Regions from separate parts of the Streptomyces sp. NBC_00996 genome, predicted to be linked through region 2. Evidence: predicted binding sites of a transcription regulator. Region 2 holds the regulator's gene; the other holds the start of a gene.

Region 1 (6,300 bases), 1.6 Mb from region 2:
GTCAGATGGACGTCCTCCGAGCGCACCCGCACCCGGCGCTGCGCGTGGTCGATCTCCAGCTCGCCGAGGCGCAGGATTCCGCTGCGCGGCGTCGAGGCGGCCACGACGGCGCGCTCGACCCGGCGCAGCAGGACGTGCACGCGGGCGGCCAGCTCGCGCATCGAGAACGGCTTCGTCATGTAGTCGTCGGCGCCGACGCCGAGCCCGACCAGCATGTCGGTCTCGTCGTCGCGCGCGGTGAGCATCAGCACCGGCACCGGGCGCTGGGCCTGCACGCGGCGGCAGACCTCCAGGCCGTCGAAGCCGGGCAGCATGATGTCGAGGATCAGCAGGTCGGGCTGCCAGGCCTCGGCGGTGTCGACGGCGGCAGGGCCGTCGCCCGCGGTTTGCACCAGGAATCCCTCGGCACGCAGGCGGGCCGCGATGGCGTCGACGATCGTCGGGTCGTCCTCGACCACCAACACCCGGCGTTGAGCGCCCGGGGTCGCCGCCGTGCCGTTGTGGGAGGTGTGTGTCTGCTCCATCGCCCGCCCCTGAAGTGTGCTTTCCGGAATCCGTGGGGTGATCCCATGACTGCGCTTGACGCTTGAATGATCGGCGTCAGGGAAGCAGAGTACGGGCAGTCACCGTGCCTCGGCTATCCAGCCCTGACCGCGAGGTGCACGACGTCCGGAACGCCCCGGGCAACGGGGATCTCTTCGGTACGCACCCGCTGGAACCCGGCATTCCATAGGGATCCTTCAAATTCCGGAGAGGGCTGTGCCGACCATACGGCGAGCACCCCGCCGGGCCTCAACGCCCTTGCGCAGCTTGCCAGTCCGGCCTTCGAGTACAGGCCGTCGTTGCCCTCGGTGACCGTCCAGCCGGGCCCGTTGTCGATGTCGAGACAGAGCGCGTCGTACGTGGCGGACATCTCATTGACGTAGGCGACCAGATCCTTATCGACGATTTCCGTGCGCGGGTCGGCGAGGGCCTCGGCGGAGATCGCGGAGAGCGGTCCCCGGAGGTGCCAGTCGATGACGGCCGGCTCGCGTTCGACGACCGTGATGCGCCCCCAGCGCGGATCGGCGGCGGCGTGCGCGAGGGAGAACCCGACGCCGAGACCTCCGATCAGCACACTCGGCTGCGCGCGCCCGTCCAGCGCGTCGTACGCGGTGTCCACGAGCAACCGCTCCGAGCGGCCGTCGGAGGTGTCCATCAGGAAGCACCCGTTGGCGATGATCTGCAGCAGCGCGCCGTGCCGCCGCAGCACGACCTCGCCGTACGGGCCCTGGCGACGGTCGATGACCACAGGGGTGTCGTACGAGGCAGGCATGGCTCCCATCCTGGCAGTTTCACCAGAGCGGGCAACCGAATTGACCCTTGAGCGCGATCCCGTGCCCGTACCGGAACACCGGGTCCAGGGTGTTGTCGGGCACGTCCGGACGGGACGCCGCCACCGCCGCCATGGAGCGCGGCAGTTCGAACGGCAGGCGCCCCTCGGCCTCTGCCCGCCCGAAGGGCGACGTCGAGCAGGGCGGCGTCCGAGGCGCCATGGTCGACGACCAGGGCGGCAGCCTTCTCGGCGATCTCCGGGAGTACGGCGGGTCGTTCGAGGTTGACGCACACCAGCGTCGGCACCGTCTCCAGGAGCCGCAGGACCTCCTTCAGCTCGTCCTCGGGGAAGGCCGGCGAACCGGAGCGGAAGAAGGACTCGAAGACCCCGGGGCGCTTCTCGTACGGGGTGCGCAGGCGCAGCACCGCGCGGTCGACGGGGCGGCCTGCCGGCGGATGCCTGACACGCCTTGGAAGTTGCTGTGAATCGGCTCTCGCGTGGCGTCGGTCATAGACAGCGACGCGTGGGACACGAAGGGTGGGGCGCGACGGAAGGAGCGCCTCACCGTGGACCGGAGCACCACCGCACGGGCTGATGCCGTGCAGACCGACCCCGAGACGGGCGCGTCTCTCCTCGACGATCTTCTGGACGGGATGCCCCGTCAGCGCGGCGGCACGGTCACCCCGCCTTCCCACGCGGCCGCGCAGGCACCGGTTCCGGTCGCGACGCCCGGACCGGTCACGGGGGCAACGGTTCCGGTCGCGAGGCCCGCACCGGGCATGGCGGCAGCGGTTTCCATCGCGAGGCCCGCACCGGGCATGGCGGCAGCGGTTTCCATCGCGACGCCCGCACCGGGCCCGGGGGCACCGGTTCCGGCCGCGACGGCCGCGCCGGCTGCCGGCCGTGTGTCCGCCCTGGGTGCGCTCGCCGGGCGGCTCCGGGCCCTCCGCCCCTGGCGGCTGTTCCCCACTCCCCTCGGGACGCCCTTCACCTTCGGGTACGCGGCTGTCCTCGCCGTCACCTCGGTCGTCACCGAGCACGCGGACCCCACGCTCGTGCACGCGCTGCACCAGGCATCCAGCACGGACGTCGCGCACCTCGTGCGGCACCCGGTGCTGGTGTTGGTCGCGAGCGCGCTGTGGATCGTCGGCGGGATCACCTCGCCGTACGCGGTGGCGTTCCTGGTCGTCCTGACCGCGCTGGAGCGGCGGACAGGCGGGTCGCGGACGGCCGCTGTCTTCCTGCTCGGGCATGTGGTCGCCACGCTGGCCACCGAAGTGCCCGTCGGGCTCTCGGTGCTGGCCGGCCATCTGCCCGACAGTTCCCTGCACCGCCTCGACTACGGCATCAGCTTCGGCGTCGCCGCGAGCGTCGGCGCGCTCGCGGGACTGCTGTCGCCCTGGCTGCGCTGGCCGGTACTGATCGGCTTCGCCGCGATGCTCGTCGGCGATCTCCTCGCCTTCACCGACCCGATGACCGACTGGGGGCACCTGATGTCCCTGACGATCGGCATTTCGACGTGGCCGCTGGTGCGGCGCCGGCGGACGGCACGCATGCCCTCGTCGGTCAGCCGTTCCGGACTGCCGCGAGGCGTCGTGCCGGCTCCGGGATGCCGAGCCGGCGCCCCCGAGCGGCGCTCGCCCCGTGGAGCTCGTTCGTGAGCTGGGAGGGGTCGCGGCGCAGGTCGTAGTACTCGCGGAAGACCACCGCCGCGCTGTCGCCGGTGCGCGACCCGGCCGACGACCGGCGAGGCCGTAGGCGCCACCAGAGGCTTCCCCCCGGCCCCGTCTCCACCTGCCGCCGCCCGGACCGCCACCGCGCCGACCCCCGCCACCACCGCCCCGGCTCCGGCGATCACCCCGCGCCGACCCGGACGCTCCTCGCGCATTTCGTCCCCCGTGGTGCCTTCGCCCCCGTCGTGCGGTCCCCGTTGGCTGTGAATGAGCTTGCACTGTGCAGGGGTTGGGAACTGCTGCGACTTGACTGGGTGCGAGTGTGTTCTGGCGTGCATGAGTGAGCGTCGGTGATCTGGATGCGGCGTGCGCCCACGCCTTCTGGAGTGGGAACGAGAGTTCTTATGTCGGGGTGATTTTTGAGGAGGGTGCTCGTTGGAGGCGGTGAGGGGGTCTTCGACGCCGGGTGGGGGTGAAGGGATGGGCGGGCTGCGGGCGTTGGCGGCGCCGTTCGTGGTGCCCGGCCCCGCGGGGGTGGCGATCCGGGACCGGCTGCGGGTATCCGAGGAACGCCGTTGCGGTGGTGTGGCGGTGCCCTTGCGAAGGCGTGGCGGTGCCCGGCTCGCCCTGTGCCCTCCGGGCGGAGTCAGCTCCAGGTCGGCGAGGTGGAGCGGGGCTGCTCGTGGGGCACGGGCCTTCCCGTGAACGCGTCGAGGAGCATGCGGTCGCCGACCGGGCGGTCCAGTTTCACCGTCACCTTCTCGATGCGCAGTTCGGACGTGCAGGGGCCGTCGGAGACGCCGCGGACCGAGGCCGAGAACACCACGCTGTCCGCGGTCTCCAGTACGTCGACGGCGGGGCCGTCGTCACACGCTCCGTGCTCGGCGCGCAGGGTGACCGCCCGGCCGTCCTCCGCGATCGTGTCCAGCCCGGCGAGCGGCCCCAGCTCGGCCGTCTGCCGCCGCACGGGCCCGATCGGGGGCCGGGGGAGTTTCGCGGGGGTGACCGCGACGCGCTTGAGCGCAGTGTCGTAGCCCTTGATCGTGAAGTGCCAGGAGGGCACCGTCGCCGCCCCCCGGCTGGTCAGCAGCGTCATGTCGCCGAGCCGGGCACCGGTCACCGTGAGGGCGGGACCGGAGTTCCCGCCCCGGTCGAGCTTCTCGTACGCCGCTCGCGCCGAGGTGACCGGGAGGGCGAGCGATGCGCCGTCGCGCCACCGGATCTCTCCCTTCTTCTTCGGCGCGTCGGGAAGAGAGCCGCGCAGTTCGAAGTTCTGGGTGAGGTAAGCGCGCTTGTCGGCGTCGTTGTGGAACGCCCCTTCGGGCAACTGCACGGCATCGCCGAGCGGGTAGTAGCCCCGCTGCCACACCCGCGCCGCCTCGGAACCCTCCCAGGCGGCGGCGACCCGGCGGGCGCGCTCCGAGCCGGCGGCGGTGCCGCCGTCACGGACCTTGTCGCCCCCGCCGGGTGTCGTTTCGTCGCCGCATCCGACGGCTGCGGCGGCGACCAGGCCGAGTACGACCAGCAGTTTGACGGACCGCATGATGCCCTCCGGAGGCAGACGGTGGAGTGGAGCCGAATCCGACGCCGCACCTGTGACGCCCGGGCCGTGCGGGACGTTCATTCCCGAGCGCGAGCCGCGTCCGGGCGTGTGGAGAGGTGATCGCAGCGGTGATCGCTGACAGCGAACAACCCCCGGGGAACAATCCAAGGCGCACATGCATTGAGTCCGTGTAACTCAACTTGACTGCCGAAGGGGAGATCATGGCTTCGACGTCCACACCGCTCACCCTGCCCGTGCTGCCGCTCGACGATGAGGTCGTCCTGCCCGGGATGGTGGTTCCGCTGGACCTGAACGACACCGATGTACGCGCAGCGGTGGAGGCCGCCCAGGCCGCCGCCCGTTCGACGCCGGGCAAGCCGCAGGTGCTGCTGGTGCCACGCATCGACGGGACGTACGCGGGCACCGGTGTGCTCGGCACCGTCGAGCAGGTCGGCCGCCTGGCCGACGGCGACCCGGGCGCGCTGATCCGCGGCCGTGGGCGCGTGAAGGTCGGCGCGGGGACCACGGGTCCCGGTGCCGCACTGTGGGTGGAGGGCACCCGGGTCGACGAGACCGTGCCCGACCCGCTGCCCGGCCGGGTCGCCGACCTGGTCAAGGAGTACAAGGCGCTCGCCACCAGCTGGCTGCGCAAGCGCGGCGCCTGGCAGGTCGTGGACCGCGTGGCGCAGATCGATGACGTTTCCGCCCTTGCCGACAATTCCGGTTACTCTCCGTTCCTGTCCCTCGAACAGAAGGTGGAGCTGCTGGAGACCGCCGACCCGGTCGCCCGGCTGAAGCTCGCCACCGAACAGCTCCGTGAGCACCTCGCCGAGCAGGATGTCGCCGAGTCCATCGCCAAGGACGTCCAGGAAGGCGTCGACAAGCAGCAGCGCGAGTTCCTGCTGCGGCGCCAGCTCGAAGCCGTCCGCAAGGAGCTGCGCGAGCTGAACGGCGAGTCCTCGGACGCGGAGGAGTCCGACGACTACCGCGCCCGCGTCGAGGCCGCCGACCTCCCCGAGAAGGTCCGCGAGTCCGCGCTCAAGGAGGTCGACAAGCTGGAGCGGTCCAGCGACCAGTCGCCCGAGGGCAGCTGGATCCGGACTTGGCTCGACACCGTGCTCGAACTGCCGTGGAACGAGCGGACCGAGGACGAGTACGACATCCAGGGCGCCAAGGCGATCCTGGACGCCGAACACGCCGGTCTGGAGGACGTGAAGGAGCGGATCACCGAGTACCTCGCGGTGCGCAAGCGGCGCTCCGAGCGCGGGCTCGGCGTGGTCGGCGGGCGGCGCGGCGGTGCCGTGCTCGCGCTGGTCGGCCCGCCCGGTGTCGGCAAGACCTCGCTCGGCGAGTCCGTCGCGCACGCCATGGGCCGCAAGTTCGTCCGCGTCGCCCTCGGTGGCGTACGGGACGAGGCCGAGATCCGCGGCCACCGGCGTACGTACGTGGGCGCACTGCCCGGCCGTGTCGTCCGCGCCATCAAGGAGGCCGGGTCCATGAACCCGGTGGTCCTGCTGGACGAGATCGACAAGGTCGGCTCCGACTTCCGCGGCGACCCGGCCGCGGCCCTGCTCGAAGTCCTCGACCCGGCGCAGAACCACACCTTCCGCGACCACTACCTGGAGGTCGAACTCGACCTGAGCGACGTCGTGTTCCTCGCGACGGCGAACGTCCTGGAGGCCATCCCGGAGGCCCTGCTCGACCGTATGGAGCTGGTCCGCCTGGACGGCTACACCGAGGACGAGAAGGTCGTCATCGCCCGGGACCAC
Region 2 (6,300 bases):
CCCCGCCGGCCCCGTCTCCGGCCCGACCGCCCTGGCCGGCGGGGTCCTCTACGTCGGGAGCAAGCACGGCGATCTGCACGCCCTCGACACGTTGACCGGAGCCAGGATATGGCTCAGCTCCCTCGGCAGCCCCATCCAGTCCAGCCCCGCGGTCGCGGACGGGACGGTCTTTGTCGGCAACGACGACGCCCGCCTGTTCGCCGTCCACGCCGCGACCGGAGACTGGAGATGGCGGTTCACGGCCGACGGACCCATCCGGTCCACGCCGATCGTGGCGGGCACGACCGTGTACTTCGGCAGCGACGACGGCAACGTCTACGCCGTGGACACCGCCACCGGTCTGGAGCGGTGGCGGTTCCCCACGGGCCGGCCCGTGCGGTCCTCGCCCGCCGTCGCGGACGGACTGGTGTACGTGGGCAGCGACAGCGAATTCCTGTACGCCATCGAGGCCGCGGACTGAACCACCGACGGATTCACGGATTGACCCACTCGGGTAGGGCGCAAGCCCTACCCGAGTGGGTCAAGTGGGTCCTACTTGATGCCGTTCGCGCTGCACGCCGCCTTGTAGCCGGCTGTGCAGATCTGCTTGACGGTGTAGATGCCGTCCTGGAGCACCGTGTCCTTGATGTTGTCCTTCTTGAGCGCGACAACGGGCACGAGCTGGGCCGGAACGTCCTTGTTCGAGGGGCTGTCGACCTTGTCGCGGGTGAGGGCGTCGAACTCGATCGAGCGGCCCTGGACCCTTGCCACGGCCATCTCGGCGGCCGCGGTGGCCTCCTGCGGGTACGACTTGTAGACGCTCATGAACTGGTCGCCCTTGAGGATGCGCTGCACCGCGTCGAGCTCGGCGTCCTGCCCGGTGACCGGCGGCACCGTGCTGACGCCCGCGGTCTTCAGGGCGTCGATGACGGCGCCCGCGAGACCGTCGTTGGCGGAGTAGACACCGGCGATGTTGTTGAGGCCGACCGCGGCGATCGCCTTCTCCATGTTGGCCTTGGCGTTGACCGGGTTCCAGTCCTTGGTGTCGTAGGACTTGGCGATGACGACCTTGTCCTTGAGTTCGGAGATGGCGCCCGACTTGAACTGCGCGGCGTTCGGGTCGGTGGTCGCGCCGTTCATCATGATGATCTTCTTCGAGGCCGAGTTGCTGCCCAGCGCCCCGACGAGCTCCTTGCCCTGGACCTCGCCGACGAGTTCGTTGTCGAAGGAGATGTACGCGTCGATCGGCCCCTGCGCCAGGCGGTCGTAGGCGATGACGGGGATGCCCGCCGCCTTGGCCTTCTGCACGCCGCTCGCGATGGCCTTGGAGTCCACCGCGTCCACGAGGATGACGTCGACCCTGTCGTCCACCATCTGCTGGAGCTGGGTGTTCTGCTTGGCCGCGTCCTGCTCGGCGTTGGCGTAGACGACCTTGCCCTTGTTGCTGGTGAGCTTCTCGACCTGCTCCTTGATGATGGGGTAGTCGAACTTCTCGTAACGGGTGTTCCCCTTCTCCGGGAGGAGCAGGCCCACCTCGATGTCGTCGCCCTTCGTGGGGCTGGCCTTGGTGTCGCTGCCGCCGATTCCGTCCACGACGCCGCAGCCGGCGAGGGTGACGGCCATGGCGGACGAGGCCAGGGATATGACGGTACGACGCAGACGGGTGTTACGAGTGTTCACATCAGGTGCCTTCCGGGCGAGGTTGCAGCATTGCGACCCAGGTGGCTGAAAGCCAACGCGGCGATCACCTCAGCGTCAAGGACTAGCCACTTAACGAGATGGCAACAGCGTTCCGTGTTCCCCAAGTGAACACGATGGGAAGAGGGTACGCCCTGCCTTCCAGCAATCCCCACGGCTTCACCTTCTGTCATCGACCGTCGTACAACCAACTCCCGTACCCGGAAGTCCTGATCGCCAACGGCTTTGCCGGCCGTTGACGATCAGGACTCCCGAAAGAACGCATGAACCCAGCCGGAGGAACGACCGCGGCGCTCTCCGCCACCCTCGTGCTCGCCCCCGCCGGCGGTCCGCTCACCGCGACCGGCACCCCTGCGCCCGCGGCGACGAAGTGCGCATCTCCCGCCCACAAACGGGAGTTCTTCGCGAACACCACTTTCTCGGGCACAGCGAAGAAAACGGACTGCGGCAGCGCGATCGACCAGAACTGGGGCACCGGCGCCGCCAGGGCAGCACGACCTGGACGAAGCTGACGACCACGACAAAAGGGGCCCGGAAAAATCCTCCGAGCCCCTTTCACGTGCGCGCGGGCGTCAGTCCGACTGCTGCTGCCGCTTCGGCCGCCACACCACGAGCGCGCTGGTCTGCTGGACCTCCTGGTACGGGACCAGGTCGCGGCGGTACGAGGCATGGACGGCCGCCTCGCGTTGCTGCATGGCGGCTGCCGCACCGTCGAGGGCCGATTGCATTTCCGCCACGCGGGACTGGAGCGCGGCGACCTGGTTCTCCAGCTCGATGATGCGCTTGATGCCGGCCAGGTTGATGCCCTCGTCCTGCGACAACTGCTGGACGGTGCGCAGCAGTTCGATGTCGCGAGCCGAGTAGCGCCGGCCCCGCCCGGCGGTGCGGTCGGGGGAGACCAGGCCGAGGCGGTCGTACTGGCGCAGGGTCTGCGGATGCAGGCCGGAGAGCTGGGCCGCCACCGAGATGACGTAGACCGGGGTTTCCTCGGTCAGTTCGTACGGGTTGCGTCGACGGCCGTCCATCACTCTCAAGCTCCCTTCGCGGCCTGGAACAGCTCCGCCCGCGGGTCCTCACCCGCGGTCGCCTCGCGATACGCCTCCAGGGCGTCACGAGCCTTGCCCGACATGTCCGTGGGGACCGCGACCTCGACGGTGACCAGGAGGTCACCCCGCGAGCCGTCCTTGCGGACCGCACCCTTGCCGCGGGCCCGCATCGTCCGGCCGTTGGGCGTGCCCGGCGGCAGCTTCAGGGTGACCGGCGGTCCGCCGAGCGTCGGCACCCGCACCTCGCCGCCGAGCGCCGCCTCCGTGAAGGTGACGGGCACGGTGACGGTGAGGTTGTCGCCCTTGCGGCCGAAGACCGGGTGGGCGCCCACATGGACGGTGACGTACAGGTCGCCCGCAGGGCCGCCCCGTTCGCCGGGAGCCCCCTTGCCGCGCAGCCGGATCCGCTGGCTGTCACTGACTCCGGCCGGGATACGGACCTGCATGGTCCGGGAGGACTTGGCGCGCCCCGACCCGTTGCACACCAGGCAGGCGTGCTCCGCGATCAGGCCGCGGCCCTTGCAGTCCGGGCAGGGGTCGGTGAGCGAGAAACCGCCGCCCGAACCCCGCGCGACCTGGCCGGTGCCGACACAGGTCGGGCACACGCGCGGCGTGCCGTTCTTGTCGCCGGTGCCCGAACAGGCCTTGCAGGGCGCCTGCGACGTCATCCGCAGCGGAACCGTCGCGCCGTCCACCGCCTCGGTGAAACTCAGCGTCACCTCGGTGTCGATGTCCTGGCCGCGCCGGGGCTGCGTACGGGTGCCGGTGGTCGCGCCGCCGCGATTGAACAGGCCCCCGAAGACATCACCGATGCCGCCGCCGAAGCCGCCTCCCGCGCCCTGTCCCTGGGCGCCGCCTCCGAAGAGGTCGCCCAGGTCGAAGTTGAAGGAGCCGCCCCCGGCGCCGGGACCCGGACGGAAGCCGCCGTTGCCGAAGAGGGCGCGTGCCTCGTCGTACTCCTTGCGCTTCTTGGGGTCGCCGAGCACGTCGTTGGCCTCGGAGATCTCCTTGAAGCGCTCCTCGGCCTTCGCGTTGCCCTTGTTGGCGTCCGGGTGGAACTCGCGGGCGAGCTTCCGGTACGCCTTCTTGATCTCGGCCTCGGTGGCGTCCTTGGGGACGCCGAGGACCTTGTAGAAGTCCTTCTCGATGAAGTCCTTGGTGCTCATCCTCAGCGCCCCTCCTCTCTCATGCGTTCAACGTCAGCCCTCGTCCGGGCCACCGCTCTCCTTGTCGTCGGCCGCCTCGGCCTCGTCGGCCTTGACGGTCTGCGCCCCCGGCTGAGGCTCGGCGACGGCCACCCGCGCGGGGCGGATGGTGCGCTCGCCGATGCGATACCCCGGCTGCAGAATCGCCACGCACGTCGTCTCGGTGACGTCGGGCGCGTACGAGTGCATCAGGGCCTCGTGGATCGTCGGGTCGAAGGGCTCGCCCTCCTTGCCGAACTGCTGCAGACCCATCTTCGCCGCGACGGTCTCCAGGGACTCGGCCACCGACTTGAAGCCGCCGACCAGTTCACCGTGATCCCGTGCCCGGACGATGTTGTCGAGCACGGGCAGGAGCTCGGTCAGGAGGTTCGCGATGGCGATCTCCTTGACCGCGATCCGGTCGCGCTCGACCCGTCGGCGGTAGTTCTGGAACTCGGCCTGGAGCCGCTGGAGGTCCGCCGTGCGCTCGTTGAGCGCCGTGCGTGCCTGGTCCAGCTGGGCCGTCATGCCGACCAACTGTGCTGCTGCGTCCCCGTCCGGGGCCGCCGCCCCCTCCGAAGAGGGGGTGGCGGTCTGCGGCTCGGCGTCGTCAGAGGTGGCGCCGGAGGGGACGTCAGGCTTCTCCTCGAAGCCCGGGGTCTCCTCCGTCACGCGGCACCGTCCTTACGGTCCTCGTCGACGATCTCGGCGTCGACGACATCGTCGTCGGCCTTGGCCTGCTCGGCACCCGGGGCACCCTCGGCGCCACCGGCGGCCTGCGCGGCCTGGGCGTCGGCATACATCGCCTGGCCCAGCTTCTGCGAGACGGCGGCGACCTTCTCGGTGGCTGTACGGATCTCGGCGGTGTCCTCGCCCTTGAGCGCGGCCTTCAGCTCCTCGACGGACGCCTCGACCTCGGTCTTGACCTCGCCGGGGACCTTGTCCTCGTTGTCCTTGAGGAACTTCTCCGTCTGGTAGACGAGCTGCTCGCCCTGGTTGCGGGTCTCGGCGGCCTCGCGGCGGGCGTGGTCCTCCTCCGCGTACTTCTCGGCCTCCTGGCGCATCCGGTCGACCTCGTCCTTCGGCAGCGAGGAGCCGCCGGTGACGGTCATCTTCTGCTCCTTGCCCGTGCCGAGGTCCTTCGCGGTCACGTGCATGATGCCGTTGGCGTCGATGTCGAAGGCGACCTCGATCTGCGGGACACCGCGCGGGGCCGGCGGCAGACCGGTCAGCTCGAACATCCCGAGCTTCTTGTTGTACGCCGCGATCTCGCGCTCGCCCTGGTAGACCTGGATCTGCACGGAGGGCTGGTTGTCCTCGGCGGTGGTGAAGATCTCGGACCGCTTGGTCGGGATCGTCGTGTTCCGCTCGATGAGCTTCGTCATGATGCCGCCCTTGGTCTCGATACCGAGGGACAGCGGGGTCACGTCGAGGAGCAGGACGTCCTTGACCTCACCCTTGAGGACACCGGCCTGGAGGGCGGCGCCGATGGCGACGACCTCGTCCGGGTTCACACCCTTGTTGGCCTCGTTGCCACCGGTCAGCTCCTTGACGAGCTCGGCGACGGCGGGCATACGGGTGGAGCCACCGACGAGAACGACGTGGTCGATCTCGGAGAGGTTGATGCCCGCGTCCTTGATGACGTTGTGGAACGGCGTCTTGCAGCGCTCCAGAAGGTCGGCGGTGAGCTGCTGGAACTGGGCGCGCGTGAGCTTCTCGTCCAGGTGCAGCGGGCCCTCGGCGGACGCCGTGATGTAGGGCAGGTTGATCGAGGTCTCGGTGGACGAGGACAGCTCGATCTTGGCCTTCTCAGCGGCCTCGCGGAGGCGCTGGAGGGCCATCTTGTCCTTGGAGAGGTCCACGCCGTGGCCGCTCTGGAACTGCTTCACCAGGTAGTCGACGACACGCTGGTCCCAGTCGTCACCACCGAGGTGGTTGTCACCGTTGGTGGCCTTCACCTCGACGACGCCGTCGCCGATCTCCAGCAGGGACACGTCGAAGGTGCCGCCACCGAGGTCGAAGACGAGGATGGTCTGGTCGTCCTTGTCGAGACCGTAGGCCAGGGCGGCGGCGGTGGGCTCGTTGACGATGCGCAGGACGTTCAGACCCGCGATCTCACCCGCCTCCTTCGTCGCCTGACGCTCGGAGTCGTTGAAGTACGCCGGGACGGTGATGACCGCGTCCGTGACCTTCTCACCCAGGTAGGCCTCGGCGTCACGCTTCAGCTTCTGCAGGATGAAGGCGGAGATCTGCTGGGGGTTGAAGTCCTTCCCGTCCAGGTTGATCTTCCAGTCCGTACCCATGTGACGCTTCACCGAGCGGATGGTCCGGTCCACGTTCGTGACCGCCTGGCGCTTGGCGACCTCGCCGACGAGCACCTCACCGTTCTTGGC

The links. The regulator HspR, encoded in region 2, represses chaperone genes until heat shock. The targets are predictions, from matches to a motif close to TTGAGNNNNNNNNNCTCAA.
Region 1: the regulator HspR is predicted to act here: its motif matches at 4,712-4,730, upstream of lon (endopeptidase La).

Annotation. Positions count from the first base shown of each region.
Region 1 covers NZ_CP108723.1:7,378,852-7,385,151, forward strand. The annotation lists gene OG390_RS34700 (response regulator transcription factor) at 1-524, opposite strand, end outside; gene OG390_RS34705 (spermidine synthase) at 638-1,315, opposite strand; gene OG390_RS34710 (hypothetical protein) at 1,363-1,800, shown strand; gene OG390_RS34715 (rhomboid-like protein) at 1,882-2,976, shown strand; gene OG390_RS34720 (hypothetical protein) at 3,635-4,531, opposite strand; gene lon (endopeptidase La) at 4,753-6,300, shown strand, end outside.
Region 2 covers NZ_CP108723.1:5,779,339-5,785,638, reverse strand. The annotation lists gene OG390_RS27185 (PQQ-binding-like beta-propeller repeat protein) at 1-460, shown strand, start outside; gene OG390_RS27180 (sugar ABC transporter substrate-binding protein) at 532-1,659, opposite strand; gene OG390_RS27175 (hypothetical protein) at 1,941-2,189, shown strand; gene OG390_RS27170 (heat shock protein transcriptional repressor HspR) at 2,250-2,702, opposite strand; gene dnaJ (molecular chaperone DnaJ) at 2,708-3,889, opposite strand; gene grpE (nucleotide exchange factor GrpE) at 3,923-4,579, opposite strand; gene dnaK (molecular chaperone DnaK) at 4,576-6,300, opposite strand, start outside.